One region of the Clostridium sp. B9 genome, then DNA from elsewhere that is predicted to be linked to it. Evidence: riboswitches for the same ligand, from Rfam matches in the RefSeq annotation. Region 1 holds a riboswitch; each other region holds the start of a gene.

What was found. A riboswitch is a leader RNA that binds a small molecule or an ion and turns the genes downstream of it on or off. The one in region 1 is predicted to bind S-adenosylmethionine.
Region 2: another riboswitch for S-adenosylmethionine. It lies ahead of metK (methionine adenosyltransferase); the one in region 1 lies ahead of ACQZHJ_RS17410 (O-acetylhomoserine aminocarboxypropyltransferase/cysteine synthase family protein).
Region 3: another riboswitch for S-adenosylmethionine. It lies ahead of ACQZHJ_RS15865 (Na+/H+ antiporter NhaC family protein); the one in region 1 lies ahead of ACQZHJ_RS17410 (O-acetylhomoserine aminocarboxypropyltransferase/cysteine synthase family protein).

Annotation. Positions count from the first base shown of each region.
Region 1 is NZ_JBNWKA010000003.1:3,847,484-3,853,639, reverse strand. It holds gene msrA (peptide-methionine (S)-S-oxide reductase MsrA) at 1-124, opposite strand, end outside; gene ACQZHJ_RS17420 (sugar O-acetyltransferase) at 146-736, opposite strand; gene ACQZHJ_RS17415 (staygreen family protein) at 873-1,670, shown strand; SAM riboswitch class I at 1,764-1,872, shown strand; gene ACQZHJ_RS17410 (O-acetylhomoserine aminocarboxypropyltransferase/cysteine synthase family protein) at 2,005-3,291, shown strand; gene ACQZHJ_RS17405 (homoserine O-acetyltransferase/O-succinyltransferase family protein) at 3,292-4,158, shown strand; gene ACQZHJ_RS17400 (homoserine dehydrogenase) at 4,193-5,482, shown strand; gene ACQZHJ_RS17395 (YjiH family protein) at 5,524-6,156, opposite strand, start outside.
Region 2 is NZ_JBNWKA010000003.1:3,339,648-3,345,803, forward strand. It holds partial or broken gene recD2 (SF1B family DNA helicase RecD2) at 17-2,252, opposite strand; gene nagA (N-acetylglucosamine-6-phosphate deacetylase) at 2,390-3,526, shown strand; partial or broken gene metK (methionine adenosyltransferase) at 3,656-4,832, opposite strand; SAM riboswitch class I at 5,095-5,201, opposite strand; tRNA gene ACQZHJ_RS14795 (tRNA-Tyr) at 5,277-5,362, opposite strand; tRNA gene ACQZHJ_RS14800 (tRNA-Thr) at 5,368-5,443, opposite strand; tRNA gene ACQZHJ_RS14805 (tRNA-Tyr) at 5,471-5,556, opposite strand; tRNA gene ACQZHJ_RS14810 (tRNA-Thr) at 5,562-5,637, opposite strand; tRNA gene ACQZHJ_RS14815 (tRNA-Val) at 5,659-5,734, opposite strand; tRNA gene ACQZHJ_RS14820 (tRNA-Tyr) at 5,739-5,824, opposite strand; tRNA gene ACQZHJ_RS14825 (tRNA-Thr) at 5,830-5,905, opposite strand; gene ACQZHJ_RS14830 (hypothetical protein) at 6,092-6,156, opposite strand, start outside.
Region 3 is NZ_JBNWKA010000003.1:3,535,239-3,541,394, reverse strand. It holds gene ACQZHJ_RS15900 (HNH endonuclease) at 1-183, opposite strand, end outside; gene ACQZHJ_RS15895 (hypothetical protein) at 377-1,069, shown strand; tRNA gene ACQZHJ_RS15890 (tRNA-Arg) at 1,176-1,252, shown strand; tRNA gene ACQZHJ_RS15885 (tRNA-Gln) at 1,256-1,330, shown strand; tRNA gene ACQZHJ_RS15880 (tRNA-Gly) at 1,394-1,467, shown strand; tRNA gene ACQZHJ_RS15875 (tRNA-Lys) at 1,530-1,605, shown strand; gene ACQZHJ_RS15870 (pyridoxamine kinase) at 1,860-2,702, shown strand; SAM riboswitch class I at 2,792-2,955, shown strand; gene ACQZHJ_RS15865 (Na+/H+ antiporter NhaC family protein) at 3,058-4,377, shown strand; gene ispF (2-C-methyl-D-erythritol 2,4-cyclodiphosphate synthase) at 4,514-4,990, opposite strand; gene ACQZHJ_RS15855 (class D sortase) at 5,353-6,006, shown strand; gene ACQZHJ_RS15850 (anti-sigma factor domain-containing protein) at 6,069-6,156, shown strand, end outside.

The sequences.
Region 1 (6,156 bases):
CGTAAGTAGGATTTTCTGTACGACCATTTGCATATCCAACTTCTGTAGCTACAATTCCATTTATTCTTGATAGAAATTCTTCTACTCCCCAGAAGCACCCGCCTCCAAGCACTATTTTTTTCATTAGATTTACCCTCCAAAATAGTTATCCTTGAACTTTAATTTCTTTTATAATTCTTGCTGGATTCCCACCTACTAAAACATTGTCAGGGACATCTTTAGTAACTACAGCTCCAGAAGCTACAACTACGTTATTTCCTATGTTTACACCAGGGTTTATAGTTGAATGTCCACCTATCCAAACATTATTACCTATTGTTATTGGTTTACCAAATTCAGTTTTCAACCTTTCAATAGGATCTAATGGGTGAGTTGCAGTATATAAATGAACTCCAGGAGCTAAGAAACAATTTTCTCCTATAGTTATTTTACAAACATCAAGCATTACACAATCAAAATTTGCATAAAAATTATTTCCTACTGAGATGTTATAGCCATAGTCACATTTGAAGTTTGGTTCTATATAAATACTTTCTCCAGTTGAACCAAATAAATTCTTTAATATAAGACTTCTCTCTTCAAAAGTCTTGTCCATTTCTTCAATATTATCAGGAAGATTTAAATTATTAAATTTTTGAAATAAAACCCTAGCCTTAAATCTATCTCTAACTAATTCAGTATCTCCAGGGTTATAAGGTAATCCGTTTATCATTTTTTCTTTTTCTGTCATTACCATAAAGCACTCTCCTTTGTAGTATTATTCTCAAGTTAATTCTACCAATAAGGAAAATTTTTTTCATTAGCTTATCATAAATATAATCAAATATTCATATAATTAATGGCTAATAGTATTATTTTTGAGGTGTTAGGTTATGTTTAATCCTAGAAGGTTAAGTGTTGAGTTTAGAACAGGGATTACAGATGAAAAGCCTGTAGAGGGAAGAAAATATACATTGACTCATTGTGATGAAACTGGAGAATTATTTCTCACAGTTGCGTTGACATATGCATATGATAAGATAAATTCAATGAAAAGAGACGAAGTTTTTGGAGAATGGAAGAGAGTAGATAAAAGATTTATATTTAAGATATATGTTTATGTAGATGGAAATGGTGGAAAAGCTGATGCTGCAAAAAGAGAAAGAATTTTTAGAAAAGAGTTACCACTTGCTTTATCTGCTATAAAGTATGGAGATAGAAAATTCTTAGAAGACAATAAGAATTTATTAGATAGTCCTATAATAGTTAGATTTATATCAGCTTATGATGAGTTTAATAAGATTGAGAATTATGGAACATTCAGAAATTATAATATAAGAGTTGATGAAACTCGTTTAGAAGGTAATGAGACTAAAGAAGAGCTTTATAAGCAAGAAAGTATTCTAGACGATAATGATCCATTTATAAACACTTTCATAGTAACTATTTTAAATCCTTATATTAAAGAGGAAGTAGTTAAGCTTTATGAGAAAGATGTTTACTATTGTTTAAAGGATGTTGAGCTGTTAGAGGTTGCTAAGATGGATACTGAAAACAAATGTGAAATGAATTATAAAGCATATGTTGGAGTAAAAGTCGGAGAAAATCAGCCACTATATAATAATTTTATAATTGAATTTTTTATTACACCTACTGGCATTTTGACAAAGAGTGTTAAAAATCCTAGATAAAAAAACTTTAATGATTTAATTAGTGGATAATATTGAATTTAGTGATTTAATACATTATAATTGGTTTAAAATTAAAAAATCGTGTTTATACATCTTTTATTAAGAATGGTGGAGGGACTGGCCCGATGAAGCCTAGCAACAGCTGATTATCATAAATCAGAATTGTGCTAAATCCTGCAGGAATAATCCTGAGAGATAAGAGATTATAGGTATATTTGTGTAGTTTTTTATTATGCATTTACAGCTATTTCTTTATCTTTTGGATAGGGAAATAGCTTTTTTATTTGGGGATATAATTTTAAAAGATGTATTAAATAAAAGGGGGCATTTAATAATGGGTAACAATTTTAGTAAAGAAACATTATGTATAAGGGGCGGGTTTAATCCTGATTCAGGAGATCCAGTAACTCAACCTTTAGTTCAAAGTACATCTTATAAATTTGAAAACTGTGATCAAGTTGCGAATCTTTTTGACTTAAAGGAAGCAGGGCATATATACACTAGAATAAGTAATCCTACAGTTAGTAATTTAGAAGAAAAGTTTGTAAGTCTAGAAGGTGGAGTTGGCGCAGTTTGTGTATCTTCAGGTCAATCAGCTACTTTACTAGCAGTTTTGAATATTTGTAAGGCTGGTGAACATATAGTAGTTCTATCAACTGTTTATGGAGGAACATTCAATCTTTTAGGAGTGACTTTAAAAAATTGGGGGATTGAAACAACATTTATATCACCAGACTGTAGTGAAGGTGAATTAAATGAAAGTATTAAAGATAATACAAAACTTATACTTGGAGAGAGCTTAGGAAATCCATCCTTAAGAGTTTTAGATATGAAAAAATTCTCTAAAGTTGCAAAGAAAAGAGAAATACCAATAGTGATAGATAATACTGTTGCAACACCTTACCTATTCAATCCTTTTGAACATGGAGCTAATGTTGTGGTTCATTCAACAAGTAAATATTCAGATGGTCACTCTCTGGCATTAGGAGGAATAATAGTTGATGGAGGTAATTTTAATTGGGAAAATGGAAAATTTCCATGTCTAGTAGAACCTGATGAGAGTTATCATGGAGTTAAATATGTTGAAACTTTTGGAAATGCTGCATATATAACTAAACTAAGAGTTACACTACTTAGAGACTTAGGATGCACAATTAGTCCATTTAATGCATATTTAACTAATATTGGATTAGAAACTCTTCATCTGAGAATGGAGAGACATAGTTCAAATGCATTGGCATTAGCAAAATATTTAGAGCGTAATGATAATGTTACTTGGGTTGATTATCCACTATTAGAATCTCATAAGGATTATGAATTTGCTAAAGAGTATTTAGTTAAAGGGGCATCTGGACTATTATCTTTTGGAATAAAAGGTGGTATAGAGGCAGCAAAGAAATTTATAGATAATCTAAAGTTAGCTCAATTAGTTGTTCATTTAGGTGATGTTAGAACAACCCTTCTTCATCCAGCTAGTACAACTCATAGACAATTATCTTCAGAAGATCTTGTTAAGGCTGGGGTTACAGAGGATTTAATAAGAGTTTCAGTTGGAATAGAAGGAATAGATGATATTATAAATGATTTTGAGCAAGCTTTTAATAAATTAGGTGATGAGTAAATGAGTTTATATTTAAAAACTTTGGAGCTAGAAGGAATCAAAACTTTAAACTCTAAGGAAATCTTTCTACAAAATGAGGCATATGATAATAAAAAACGAATTGGAATACTAAACTTAATGCCATTAAAAGGAGAGACCGAGGGGCATATATTAAAAATGTTATTAAGTTCTAAGGAAGAAATATTTGTTGATTTTATAAGGATTAAATCTCATAAATCAAAGCTTACATCACAGGAATATTTGAATAAAAATTATAGTACTTTTAATGAGCTTAAGAATAAATTGGATGGAGTTATAATAACAGGAGCACCACTAGAAACTTTAGAATTTAATGATATTTCATATAAAAATGAGTTAAGAGAAATAATTGAGTTTCTAAAGAATAATAAGCGACCAACCTTCTATATTTGTTGGGGTGCGCAAATGGCTTTGAATTATATTTATGGGGTTAGAAAAATCAATGTTAATAGTAAAATATTTGGGGTATTTTCTCATGAGGTTTTATTAGAAAATGAAATTTTAAAGGGTATAGAAAATGGTTTTAAATGTCCTCATTCAAGGCATTCAACCTTATGCAAAGAAGATATTATAAAAGATTCAAGGCTTAGGGTTTTAGCTGAAAGTGAAATAGGAGAGTATAGCTTATTAAAAGGAAGCTATAATGATTATTATGTTTTGGGGCACTTAGAATATGATAAGGAAGTTTTAAAGAATGAGTATCTAAGAGATAAGAATAAAGGGGCAAATATAGAACTTCCTAGAAATTATTTCCTGGGGAATAATATAGAAAATGAAATTATATTTTCTTGGGAAGAAACAGGAAAAAGAATATATAAAAACTGGATTAATTTTGTGAAAAATAATTAAAGCAATAAGTAATATTCTAAGGGGGATTTATTTTATGAAGAATATAAAGATAGCTTTGCTTGGCCTAGGTAATGTTGGTAGTGGGGTTTGGAAGATATTTAATGCTAACAAAGAAGAGATTGTTAAAAGGTCAGGATATAATATTGAGATTAGTAAGGTATTAGTTAGAAATATCGATAAGCCAAGATTAGTTGATGTTCCCAAAGAACTTTTGACAACAGATTATAATGAAATTTTAAGCAACGATGATATAAAGATAGTTGTTGAATTGATGGGTGGAATAGAACCAGCAAAGGAATATATAATTAAAGCAATGAGAAGCAAAAAGCATATAGTAACAGCAAATAAGATGCTATTAGCAATACAAGGTGATGAACTTTATGAGATTGCAGATGAAGAAGGGGTAGGATTGAATTACGAGGCCAGTGTAGCTGGAGGAATTCCAATAATAGCAGGCATAAATGAGAGCCTGACTGCAAATAAGATAGAAAGTCTCTATGGAATTATAAATGGAACAACAAATTATATTTTAACTAAGATGCAGTTTGAAGGAGCTAGCTTTGAAGATGCTTTAAAAGAAGCTCAAGAGAAAGGATATGCAGAGGCTGATCCAACTTCGGATGTTGAGGGATACGATGCTCAGTATAAATTATCTATTTTAGCTTCATTAGCTTTTGGAACTAAGATAAATACTGAGAATGTATATAGAGAAGGAATTTCCAATATAACAAAGAGTGATATAGATTGTGCAAATCAATTTGGGTACGTTATAAAGCTTTTAGGAATTATAAAGGAGGTTGAAGGGGAACTAGAACTTAGAGTTCATCCAACAATGATACCTAAAAGACATCCATTAGCTAATGTTCATGACTCATTTAATGCCGTCTTTGTAAGAGGAAATGCAGTGGGAGATTTAATGTTCTATGGAAAGGGAGCTGGAGATTTACCAACAGGAAGTGCAGTTGTCAGTGATATCATATCTATATTAAGAAACAATATAAGCTTAGAGGCAGAAGGATTAGTAACCAAAAATAACTTATGGGTTAGAGAAACTAGAAGCTTTGATGAAATAAAGAGCAAATATTATATGATGATATCAGTTGAAGATAAAATTGGGGTTTTAGGAACTGTAACAAATGTTTTTGGAAAGAGTAATGTTAATGTAAAGTCTATTGCCCAAAGAGAAGTTGAAAATAATTTTATAACACTAGTTCTGACAACTCATGAAACTAAGGAAGAAAGTATAAGTAAAGCAATAGAAAGCTTAGAGAAATTAGAAGAAATATGTACAGTTCATAATGTTATAAGAATAGAAGATTTTTAAAGAAATAAAAGGTTGTCCATTTGGACAACCTTTTTTATCTCTTAGAATAATAAGTGAGCAACAAGTGCTATAACTGGTAAAGTAACTAGTGTTCTCATTAAGAAAATCATGAATAACTCTTTTAAGTTTAGAGGAATCTTTGATCCTAAGATAACACTTCCAACCTCTGATAGGTATATTAACTGAGTTACTGAAACAGCAGCTACAACGAACTTAGTCATTTCACTAGTTATTGTTTTTGAAGCTATAACTGATGGTAAGAACATATCAGCAAATCCTACTATAACAGTTTGAGATGCTGCAGCAGCTTCTGGAATTCCAAGTAATTGGAATAATGGAATGAATGGAACTCCAAGCCATTGGAATACTGGAGTGTACTCTGCAACCATAAGAGCTAAAGTCCCCATTGCCATAACTACAGGTAAAACGCCTATCCACATTTCAAGTACGTTCTTAATACCATCTGTAAAGAATTTTCCTAAGCTACTCTCGTTTTGAGCTTTTTCTACTGCTTTAGCTACTCCGAAAGTGAAAGGAGTGAATCCTTCAGGAACATCCTCAACATTTTGAGGTTCTACATTGTTGTAGTAAGCATCAGTTTTTTTATCTAATGGCCAAACTCTTGGTAAGATTATAGCAGCAACTACACCAGCAAGAGTTACAGTTAAATAGAA
Region 2 (6,156 bases), 510 kb from region 1:
TTAAAATCCCCCTATTTTAATCTTGTTCAAAAATATCATTTGATATTACTTCTTTTATTCTCCAATTTAATGAAGAATATCTTTCCATACTTCTAGTATTATCAACCATATATTTTAATGCTTTAGGAATTCCTACAACTACAACCATTTCCTTAGCTCTTGTTATTCCTGTATATAGTAAATTTCTATTCATAAGAAGTGGTGCTCCCATATAAGCTGGCATTATTACTACTGGGAATTCACTCCCTTGGCTTTTGTGTATGGTTATTGCATAAGCTAAATCTAATTCATCTAAGTACATAAAGTCATAAATAACTTTTCTCTCATCATCAAATACTATAGACATTTTCTTACCATCTAAATCTATATTATCAATGAATCCCATATCACCATTAAAGACCCCTGATCCTTCATGTTCACCTTTCCCTGCTATTCTGGTTCGATTTTAGAGAGTAGTTATTCTTAATTTGCATGACCTTATCTCCCTCTCTAAAAATCATACTTCTAAATTCTTTCTCTTTTTTATATGAAGCCTTTGGATTTAACACACTTTGAATCTTTTCATTAAGATTAGTTACTCCAAGTACTCCTTTTTTCATAGGAACAAGCACCTGTATGCTCTTTAATTTATCCCACTTAGAATTAAACTTTGGAAGTCTTGTATTTATTAAATCTATTATTGTATTTAAAATTCCTTCTTGAATATCATTTTTTATAAAAAAGAAATCTGTTCCTTTTTCATTTAATTTAGGCATCTCACCTTTATTTATTTTATGTGCATTTACAACAATCATACTTTCTTTCCCTTGTCTAAATATTTCCTTTAAACGTACAACCTTTGTAAATCCACTTTCTATAAAATCATTTAGCACATTTCCTGCTCCTACTGAAGGTAACTGGTCAACATCTCCTACTATAATAAGCCTTGTTCCTACCTTAATTGACTTTAATAAAGCATTCATAAGAGTTATATCTATCATTGAAGCCTCATCGATTATTACTACATCAGCCTCTAAAGAGTGTTCCTCAGTATTAGTCACAAATAGACTTTCATCTTTTTCAAAGACACCCATATCAAGCATTCTATGTATTGTAGTAGCCTCTTTACCTGTTGATTCACTCATTCTCTTTGCTGCTCTTCCTGTTGGTGCGCCTAAAAGAACCTTTAATCCACAAGTTTCAAATATTTCAATTATACACTTTATTATAGTTGTCTTACCTGTTCCTGGACCTCCAGTTATTATCTCGATTCCATTTTGAAAAGCACTTATTATAGCATCCTTTTGTGACTCAGCAAAAGTTATGTTATTCTTCTTTTCAAACTGAACTATTAAGTGATCAACATCAACATTTATACTTTGAAAATTGCTAATTGCTAATGTTAAAATCCTATTCGTTATTCCAAGTTCACAATAATAATTAGGTATTGTAAATACACCTTCTTTATCATGAACTTTTTCTAATTTTATCTTTCTATCTAAAGCTGCATTTTTTATATTTTCATCTATTATTTTTTCATCAACAGTTAAAACATTACTTGCTTCTTTAAGAAGTTCTTCCTTTGGCATAAATGTGTGTCCATTAGCACAGAATTCATTTATTACATATCTTATTCCACTTTGAATTCTAAATGGAGAATCAACTTCTATCCCTAGACTCCTAGCTATTTTATCTGACGTTTTGAATCCTATTCCTGATATTTCATCACACAAAACATATGGATTATTTTTAACAGTTTCAACTGCGCCTGCTCCATATTTCTTATATATTTTTAAACACTGATTTACACTTAAGCCATGAGTTTGAAGGAATATTGTTATATTTTTAAGTTCACTCTGTTCTCTGTAAGACTCAATAACAGTATCAAGCTTTTTCTTTCCTATTCCCTCTATTTCTTTTAATCTCTCTATATGATTATCTAAAATATTTAATGTATCTGCTCCAAACTTTTTAACAATTTTTTTTGCAGTAACAGGACCTATTCCTTGTATTATTCCAGAAGATAAATACTTCTCTATACCTGCTTCTGAAGTTGGTAATATTTCCTCACACTCTTCTACCTTAAATTGTTTTCCAAACTGAGAATGATTTACCCAGTTTCCTGTTATTTTTAAATTCTGTCCTTCCTTTATGTGTGGAAGAACTCCTACTATTGTATGAATATTATTATTTTCTCTAAATTTTATTACTGTATACCCTGTATCAGAGCTCTTAAATACTATACTTTCAACTATTCCATTTAATACTTCCATATTACCTCCAAAAAGGTTTCTCTTAAATTGTTATTACTATTAATTATATCACAATTGTTAATTTTAAATCATAAACTTTATTTTGTTGACTTGGTGAAGTGAAAATCTTAATATTAATATTGAGGAAGGTGATTCGTATGTTAATAAAAAATTGTAATATAGTATATTTGGATAGAATTGAAGCTGGAAATATACTTATTGAAAACGGAAAGATAAAAGCTATAAATCCAGTAGAAGAAACTAATTGTGAAGTATTAGATGGACAAGGTTTATTCCTATCTCCTGGATTTATAGATGTTCATATACACGGAGCTGGTGGACACGATACTATGGATGGTACTTTTGATGCTATAAACGAAATTTCAAAAGTTATAGTTAAACATGGTACTACTTCATTCTTACCAACAACAATGACAGTTGCTGCTGAAGATGTATGCCAATCAATGAAAGCTATACACAAAGCAAAAACTGAAGGAACTGACGGTGCTAATGTTTTAGGTGCTCACTTAGAAGGTCCATTCATAAGTCCAAGTGCTATAGGTGCACAAAACCCTGATTTCCTAATACCTCCAACAAAAGAGAACTTTTATAAGTTAGTTGGAGAGCATGAAGACGATGTTGTTTCAATAACTCTTGCTCCAGAAATAGATGGTGCTAAAGAACTTACTAAATTCTTAAGCGAAAAAGGAATAGTAGTTTCAATGGGACACACTAAAGCAAATTATGAAGAAGCTATGGAAGGAATCAAGTGTGGATGCTCACATGCTACTCACTTATTCAATGCTATGACTCCATTTACTCATAGAGAACCTGGTGTTGTAGGTGCTGTTTTTGATAGTGAAATAACTACTGAAACAATATCAGATGGTATTCATATAGCATATCCAAGTTTAAGAGTAGCTTATAAACAAAAAGGAACAGATAAGATGTTATTAATAACTGATGCTATGATGGCTTGTTGTATGCCTGATGGAATGTACTCACTAGGCGGTCAAGATGTTGAAGTTAAAAATGGAGCTGCGAGACTATTGACTGGTTCATTAGCAGGTTCTATCTTAACTTTAGATGTTGCAGTTAAGAACATATTCAACAATACAGACTATCCACTAAACGAAGTTATTAAAATGGCTACTTATAACGGAGCTAGACACTGTAAAGTAAATGACAGAAAAGGATTAATCAAAGAAGGCTACGACGCTGACTTAATACTTTTCGATGAAAACATAGATATCAAATATGTAATAGTTAACGGAAAACTAGTTCACCAAGCATAGAAAAAAATACCTACTAGATTAATTTCTAGTAGGTATTTTTCTATTTCGCTTTATTTTTAAATCACATAAACTTCAATTAATAATATATAAAGAACCAACTAAGGAATTCTTAATTGGTTCTTCTATATATTAAAGATTTTTCTTTATTTCTTCAACTTTATTTAAGTTTTCCCATGGAAGTTCAACATCTGTTCTTCCGAAATGTCCATAAGCAGCTGTTTGCTTGTAGATTGGTCTTCTTAAATCTAAGTCTCTTATTATAGCTCCTGGTCTTAAATCAAATACTTTGTTTATTATATTAACTATTTCAGCATCTGATATTTTTCCTGTTCCAAAAGTATCTACGATTATTGATACAGGCTTAGCAACACCTATTGCATATGCAACTTGAACTTCTAACTTATCTGCAACACCTGCAGCAACTAAGTTCTTAGCTACCCATCTAGCTGCGTAAGCTGCTGATCTATCAACCTTAGTTGGGTCTTTTCCTGAGAAAGCACCACCACCGTGTCTTCCATATCCACCGTAAGTATCAACTATAATTTTTCTTCCTGTTAATCCAGCATCCCCTTGAGGTCCCTCCAATAACGAATCTTCCTGTTGGGTTAATGTAGTACTTAGTTTCTTCATCTAATAACTCAGCTGGTATAACAGCTTTTATAACATGCTCCATTAAATCCTCTTGAATTTGCTCTTGAGTAACTTCTGGTCCATGTTGAGTAGATATTACTATAGCATCTATTCTAACTGGTTTATTATCTTCATACTCAACTGTAACTTGAGTTTTTCCATCTGGTCTTAAGTAAGGTAAAGTTCCGTTCTTTCTTACTTCTGTTAATCTTCTTGATAATCTATGAGCCATAGCGATTGGAGCTGGCATAAATTCTTCTGTTTCATTTGTAGCAAAACCAAACATCATACCTTGGTCTCCTGCTCCAACAGCGTCTATGTCAATTTTCTCACCTTCTCTTGACTCTAGAGCCTCATCAACCCCCATAGCTATATCTGAAGATTGCTCATCTATTGTAGTCATAACTGAACAAGTTTCACAGTCAAATCCATATTTAGCTCTGTCATAACCAATTTCTCTAATTGTTTCTCTTGCTATCTTAGGAATATCAACATAACAATTAGTTGTTATTTCTCCCATAACCATTACTAATCCTGTAGTAACAGCTGTCTCACAAGCAACTCTTGCATTTGGATCTTTATCAAATATAGCATCTAAAACTGCATCTGAAATTTGATCACATATTTTATCTGGATGTCCTTCTGTAACTGATTCTGATGTAAATAATCTTTTCATGTTTATATCGCTATTCTAACGTCTTTAGAATAGCTTATTCACCCCTTTCATATATCTTTTATTTAAAAACCCTAAATATTCTTACTAATTCATAAATTATTCTATCCAATTATTTAAAACAATATCTCTAATTAAACTGTCTAATAAAAACCATAATTTAATGCGCGCTGTTAAAAAATATTTTTTTATTAAACAAAAAAATCTCTTCTTAATCCTTTTATAGATTTAAGAAGAGATTCTAGTTATACACTAAATTTATCTTCTCTCATCTTGTAAAGAATTTTCTTTACCGGAATTGGCACCGTGGTGATTGCTCACTGGTTGCCGGGTTTCATAGGGCCTTGTTCCCTCCACCTCTCTGGATAAGAGTATATAAATACTAAATATTCTATTTTAATTCGATATTATTTTAAATAAAGAGACACTTTGATAAGTGTCTCTTGCTGGTGGTGGAAGAAGGATTCGAACCTTCGAAGTCGTCCGACAACAGATTTACAGTCTGCCCCCTTTGGCCACTCGGGAATTCCACCACATTTGGAGCTGATGATCGGACTTGAACCGATAACCTGCTGATTACAAGTCAGCTGCTCTGCCAATTGAGCCACACCAGCATAGTGTTTAATATTTTATTTTATAAATGGTGGTGGAAGAAGGATTCGAACCTTCGAAGTCGTCCGACAACAGATTTACAGTCTGCCCCCTTTGGCCACTCGGGAATTCCACCACTTGTGGAGCTGATGATCGGACTTGAACCGATAACCTGCTGATTACAAGTCAGCTGCTCTGCCAATTGAGCCACACCAGCACATTTATTAAATTTATTTAATGGTGGTCGCAACAGGGATCGAACCTGTGACCCCCTGCTTGTAAGGCAGGTGCTCTCCCAGCTGAGCTATGCGACCTTATTGGTGGTGGAAGAAGGATTCGAACCTTCGAAGTCGTCCGACAACAGATTTACAGTCTGCCCCCTTTGGCCACTCGGGAATTCCACCACTTATGGAGCTGATGATCGGACTTGAACCGATAACCTGCTGATTACAAGTCAGCTGCTCTGCCAATTGAGCCACACCAGCGCATTTATTTTTTTCTGTCGTTTTGGCTCACCGCCAATCGACAAGACTTAGTATATATTGTTACGCTGTTTATTTCAAACTTAATTTAAGGCCATTTAAAGCTATTATGTTAACTTATTTTTAATTTACTTTTAATTTCTATTATTTACTCCATTTTGCACTAGTTATTATTTTGCTTTATTTATATTAAATATTGTTCTCTATTAACTCAATATTAATATATGGATTCATTACTTCTTTAATGAGATTAT
Region 3 (6,156 bases), 310 kb from region 1:
ATTTTGCATTTCAAGTTTATATTTTAAATCAATGACCTTATCTCTATGAGGACCACTTTTAGAACGGTGGTGTTTTCTGCATAAATATTTATAGTTTAAATTGAAATCTAGACCACCTTTTGATTTATGAACTATGTGGTGAACATCTGCATAATCACCGCAAATTTCACAATAATAAGACATATAATCCTCCTCACTTTTTTATATACCCATTTATAGTACTAAAATAGCATAAAAAATAGGTTTTATCAATATAAGTAAGGTATTTAGAACTATATGAGGATATATAAGGAAATATAGTTTTTTTTAAGCTTTGATGTAACAAAAAGTTAACAATATAATTAAAGTATAACGTATATACAAAGGGGGTTTTGCAATGCGTAACTTATTTCATCAAAAATTTAAACAAGAAGAAAATCCCGAAAAGTTTTGGGGTGAGTTAATAAGAAAAAATGAAACCCTAAAAGGTAGAATGTTCAAAAATGAACCTATAACTGAAGATACAAAATATCTACATTATGTGATATTTAATAGAAATGTTGGAATACAAAATGTTTGGGTAATGGTTCCAAACTTTAATCGCTTAGTACAATTTATTCAATACGTTTTTATGCCAGAAGCCTATTATAAATGGGTTGAAGGTAAGAAAAAATTAATAACACATATACCATCAATTGATGTTGAAAAAATAGTTTCTATGATAAATAGTAAAGCTAGTGAAGAAGATAAGAAGAAAATGAAAAATGATATTGCAGCCTTAAAAAAAATAAATGGGTTAAGTGCTGATAATGGAATGAGAAAGTTAAGAATCTTTTGTAGTAGATTTAACAACAACTGGCTTGGAGATGACGATGAATTTTTATATATAAAAGTTTTTAATAATGCTGAACAATTAGGAAAATTCGTTGTTGATACTAATTTACAAACTGATTGTGAGAAATGCTATGAAGAAACTATAGGAATGACTGCTGAAGAATGGTTTAAAGTATGTGCTAATGCTCATAAAAATAAAGAAGATGAAGCAATATTTAAAAAAGTATTATTCAAATATTTGGAAGATGTTGTTTAAAATCAACACGCTTAGTATTAATTAAAATAAAATTATAAAAATAATATAAAAAAATGTTGACATATTAAAAAGAAATATGTATAATAATTTTTGTTGATTCAAGTTTGTATCTTTAGCTCAGCTGGATAGAGCAACGGCCTTCTAAGCCGTGGGTCAGGGGTTCGAATCCCTTAAGGTACACCATACTGGGATATCGCCAAGCGGTAAGGCAACGGACTTTGACTCCGTCATTCGCAGGTTCGAATCCTGCTATCCCAGCCAAATTTTTTATGGAAAAACTTGTTGACAATATATTAACAATATGTTAATATATAAACATACTAAGCGGGTGTAGTTCAATGGTAGAACACCAGCCTTCCAAGCTGGATACCCGGGTTCGATTCCCGGTACCCGCTCCATTTTTTAACTATGACTGTAAATTTATTCAATAATAGTTAAGAAGTTAAATAAAAGTAAATATGCACCATTAGCTCAGTTGGTAGAGCACCTGACTCTTAATCAGGGAGTCCAGGGTTCGAATCCCTGATGGTGCACCAAGCATCGCTTAACTTAAGCGATGCTTTTTTTTATAAAAAGATATTACTTTAGATAAAGTTATATAGATCTTTTTATGAAATAACATCTAATTTTCAATAATATTTTATTTTAAGTGAGTAGTTATTTTCAGTTATATCTTAAGACATAACTTTGAAGGGGATATAATAGAATCGATACATTTGATATAACTTTAAGTAAACAATATAATATTAAAGAATAAAATTTTTGTGGATATTTGAAGGGAGATAAATATATGAGACCAATGAAGAAGGTAGCTGCAATACATGATATTTCATGTTATGGAAGAGCAGCTTTGGCAACTATAATTCCTATATTATCTTCAATGGGAAATCAAGTTTGTCCACTTCCTACTGCAGTATTATCAACGCATACAGATGGATTTGGAAAACCAGCTATTAGAGGATTAAGTGATTTTATATATGAAACAAAAAATCATTGGAAAAAACTAAATTTAGATTTTCAATGTATATATAGTGGATATTTAGCAGATCCAAAGCAAGTTAAATTTGTTGAGGATTTTATAAAAGATTTTAAAGAAAATGATACTTTAGTGGTTATAGATCCAGTTATGGCTGATAACGGAAAGTTATATGATGGAATGGATGAAAAAATGATTGATGAGATGCGAATCTTAATAAAAAGTGCAGATATAATAACTCCAAATATAACAGAGGCTACTTTACTTTTAGGAAGAGAATACAAAGAGGATTTAACTAAGGAAGAAGTAAAAGATTTCTTAATTTCTTTGAGTAAATTAGGTCCTAAAATAAGCATAATAACAAGTGTTCCTAGCATAAAAGGAAAAGAATATATTGATACTGTTCTTTATGATAAAGAGGAAAATATGTTTTACACATATTCTCATAAAAAAATAGATGCTTTTTATTGCGGAACTGGAGATGCTTTTGCTTCACTTTTAATTGGTGGAGTATTAAGAGGCGAATCTATAGAAGAATCTCTGGGAAAAGCTTGTGATTTTATAGCTGAAGCTATTGAATATAGTGAACAATTTGACTATCCACCAAATGAAGGAATAGCTTTAGAAAGCTTATTATATAAATTAGTAAACAAATAATCATTAAATGAATAAAATGTTAAAAAGTGCAAAATATCATTGACATTGAAAAAGTAGCATGATACTATTTAGAAAATAAAATTTAATAAATCTTATCAAGAGAGGTGGAGGGACTGGCCCTGTGAAACCCAGCAACCGGTAATTCTTTGCGGTTAAACTATACTGATTTTAAAAAGTTTAGATTCAGTAATATTTTGTTGTGCAAAGATTTATAGCGGTGCTAAATCCTGCGGTAGAAACTGAGAGATAAGAAAACGAATCTGTAAGAATAATAACTTCTATCTAAGGATAGGAGTTTTTTTATTTTGTAGGATAAATAAAGATAGGTTTATTAAATAGATTAGGAGGAGAGAAAATGAAAAAAGAAGGTAAATTTTCAGCATTATTACCATTAATAATTTTTGTAGCAATCTATTTAGGAACTTCAATTTTGATGAAGGATTTTTACTCAGTATCTGTTTTAGTTCCAGGAATAATAGCAGCTTTAGTTGGTATTTTCATGAATAGAAAGAATGGAATTGAGAAGAATATAGAGACTTTTTGTAAGGGGGCTGGAAACAGTAATATAATTTTAATGTGTCTAATATTTATATTAGCAGGCGCTTTTGCAGAAGTAGCAAAGAATATGGGAGCAGTTGAATCAACTGTTAATTTAGGATTATCAATATTACCTCAAAACATACTTATAGCAGGTATATTCCTAATAGCATCATTTATAGCTATATCCTTAGGAACATCAATGGGAACAATAGCTGCTATAGCACCAATAGCTATGGGGATAGCAGAAAAAACAAATATAGGATTACCTTTGATTGTTGGAGCAGTAGTCGGTGGAGCAATGTTTGGGGACAATCTATCAATGATTTCTGATACAACAATAGCAGCTACTAAAACTCAAGGGTGTGAAATGAGAGATAAATTTAAGGTCAATTTTAAAGTTGTTTTACCAGCAGCAATCTTAGTTGTAATAGCTTATGCTTTCCTAGGAAGTGGAGCAGATGTTTCTATGGCTGGAAACTATGAGTATAGTTTAATAAAGGTTGTACCTTACTTAGGAATATTAGTAGCAGCATTAATGGGGGTTAATGTAATAGCTATATTATCAGGTGGAATAGTTTTAGCTGGTGGAATAGGATTTTTAACAGGATCTATGAGTATTAAAATATTCTTTGATTCAATTTCAGCTGGGGTTGCTGGAATGAGTGAACTTATATTAATTTCAATAATAATTGGGGGAATTGTTGAAATTATAAAAGAGAATGGCGGAATAGATTATGTGTTAAATTTAGTTACTAAGAGGATTAATGGCAAAAGAGGGGCAGAATTTGGTGTTGGTTTATTAGTAAGTTTAGTTGATGCATGTACAGCTAATAACACTATAGCTATAGTAACAGTAGGACCTTTAGCTAAAGATATTTCAGATAAGTATAATTTAGATTCAAAAAGAGTTGCAGGAATATTAGATATGTTTTCATGTTCTGTTCAAGGAATAATACCTTATGGAGCACAATTAATGTCAGCAGCAGCTTTAACTGGATTAACTTCATTTGAAATAATGAAATTTTTATTCTATCCTTACTTAATGGGAATAAGTGCAATAATATTTATAGCATTTTTCCAAAAGAAAGAAGTTACAGTACCAAGTGCTGACTTAGATGTTGCAGTAACTCAATAATTTTATAGCAATAAGCACTTAAAGGGGATAATTATATATGGAAAAAACTGTGGATAAGATTTGGGGCAATCTTATCCACAGTTTTTTATTTTAGATTATGTTTTAAGTAAGTGTTGATTTAAAACATAGTCTTATTTTATATTTGTTTAGTTATAAGACAAATACTTTGAGAAGATATACCTTCACCTGAACCAGTGAAGCCAAGACCTTCTTCTGTTGTAGCTTTAACATTTATTTGATCTAAATCTATTTTTAATGCTTTAGCTATATTTTCTCTCATTTTAGGAATATGCGGAGCCATCTTAGGTCTTTGAGCTATTATTGTTGCATCTATATTTGAGATTTTATAATTATTTTTATATAAAAGTTCACCAACAAACTCTAGTAATTTTATGCTATCTGCACCTTTATATTTGGGATCAGTATCTGGGAAGTGCTTACCTATATCACCAAGGGCAGAAGCTCCTAAAAGTGAATCCATAATAGCATGTAATAAAACATCTGCATCAGAGTGACCTAAAAGCCCTTTTTCATAAGGGATTTTAACTCCTCCAAGGATTAAATCTCTTTTTTCAACAAGTTTATGTACATCGTACCCCATACCTATTCTCATCTTAATCACCTCTTTAAAATATGGCTTTGTTTTAAGTGAGTGTTGATTTCTAATTATATCTAGAAAGTAACAACGGTTTAAAACAGAGCGTTAAATAAAATACTTTATGATTAATTATATAGAATTATAAATCTCATATCAAAGTCTAATATATTATATTTTGATATGAGATTTATTAAGTTACATTAAAAAAGAAAATTTGTTTGTAACAAAAGCAGTATTATATTAAAGTAAAATTAGTTTATGGGCATAAATCAAATAATTGTAAAAGATATATTATACCTCTTAAAATTTTATATAGATATAATATGTGCTATGGTATAATAAAAGGGCAAAATTAAATAGAAAGGGTGTATTGAGAAGTGTGGGGAAAAATTAGAAATATTCTAGGAATTTTTCTGATTGTTGTTGGAGTAGGTCTTATAGGTGTAACCATTTGGATGAGATACGATACTTATAAGCAACAACAGGCTGTATTAGAAAGTTTTAAAAGCTTAACTTTTGATGTTCCTGAGGGTGAAGAACAAGAAGATGCTAAGTTGAATGAAGAGGGAACAGCGAAAGAAAAACTTAATGCTAATGCAGAAGAAGCAAGTACTAAAAAACCTTCAAAAGCCAAACTTGAAGAGGGTGATGGGATTGGTATATTAAGTATTCCTAAGATTGATTTAGAAATAGGAATAATAGAAGGTGTTAGATATGAAGACATAAAATATGTTGTTGGACACTTTCCAGGAGCGCCAATGCCAGGTGAAAAAGGTAATTTTGCAATAGCTGGTCATAGAATGTCTTACTTTGGAGAAGCTTTTAAAGAAATTGATAAGCTTGAAAAAGGGGACAAGGTTTATGTAACTTATAATGGTAAGAAATATACTTATGAAGTAACTGATATGTATCAAGTTACTCCAAGTGAAACAGAGGCTTTAAATCCAACTGATGATGCCACTATGACTATAGTTACATGTACTATTGATGCTAAGAATAGAGTAATAGTAAAAGGAAAATTAGTAGAATAAGACTGGGTTTTTGCCTTAGTCTTATTTTTTGTAAAATATATAAATAAAGGAGTTTGGAGAAGGTGAGTGAAGTAACTTTCAGACGAGATAAGTATATTTTTTCAAGTAGAAATATTAAAAAGAATTTAGATAAGGCTGCTTTGAAAAAAG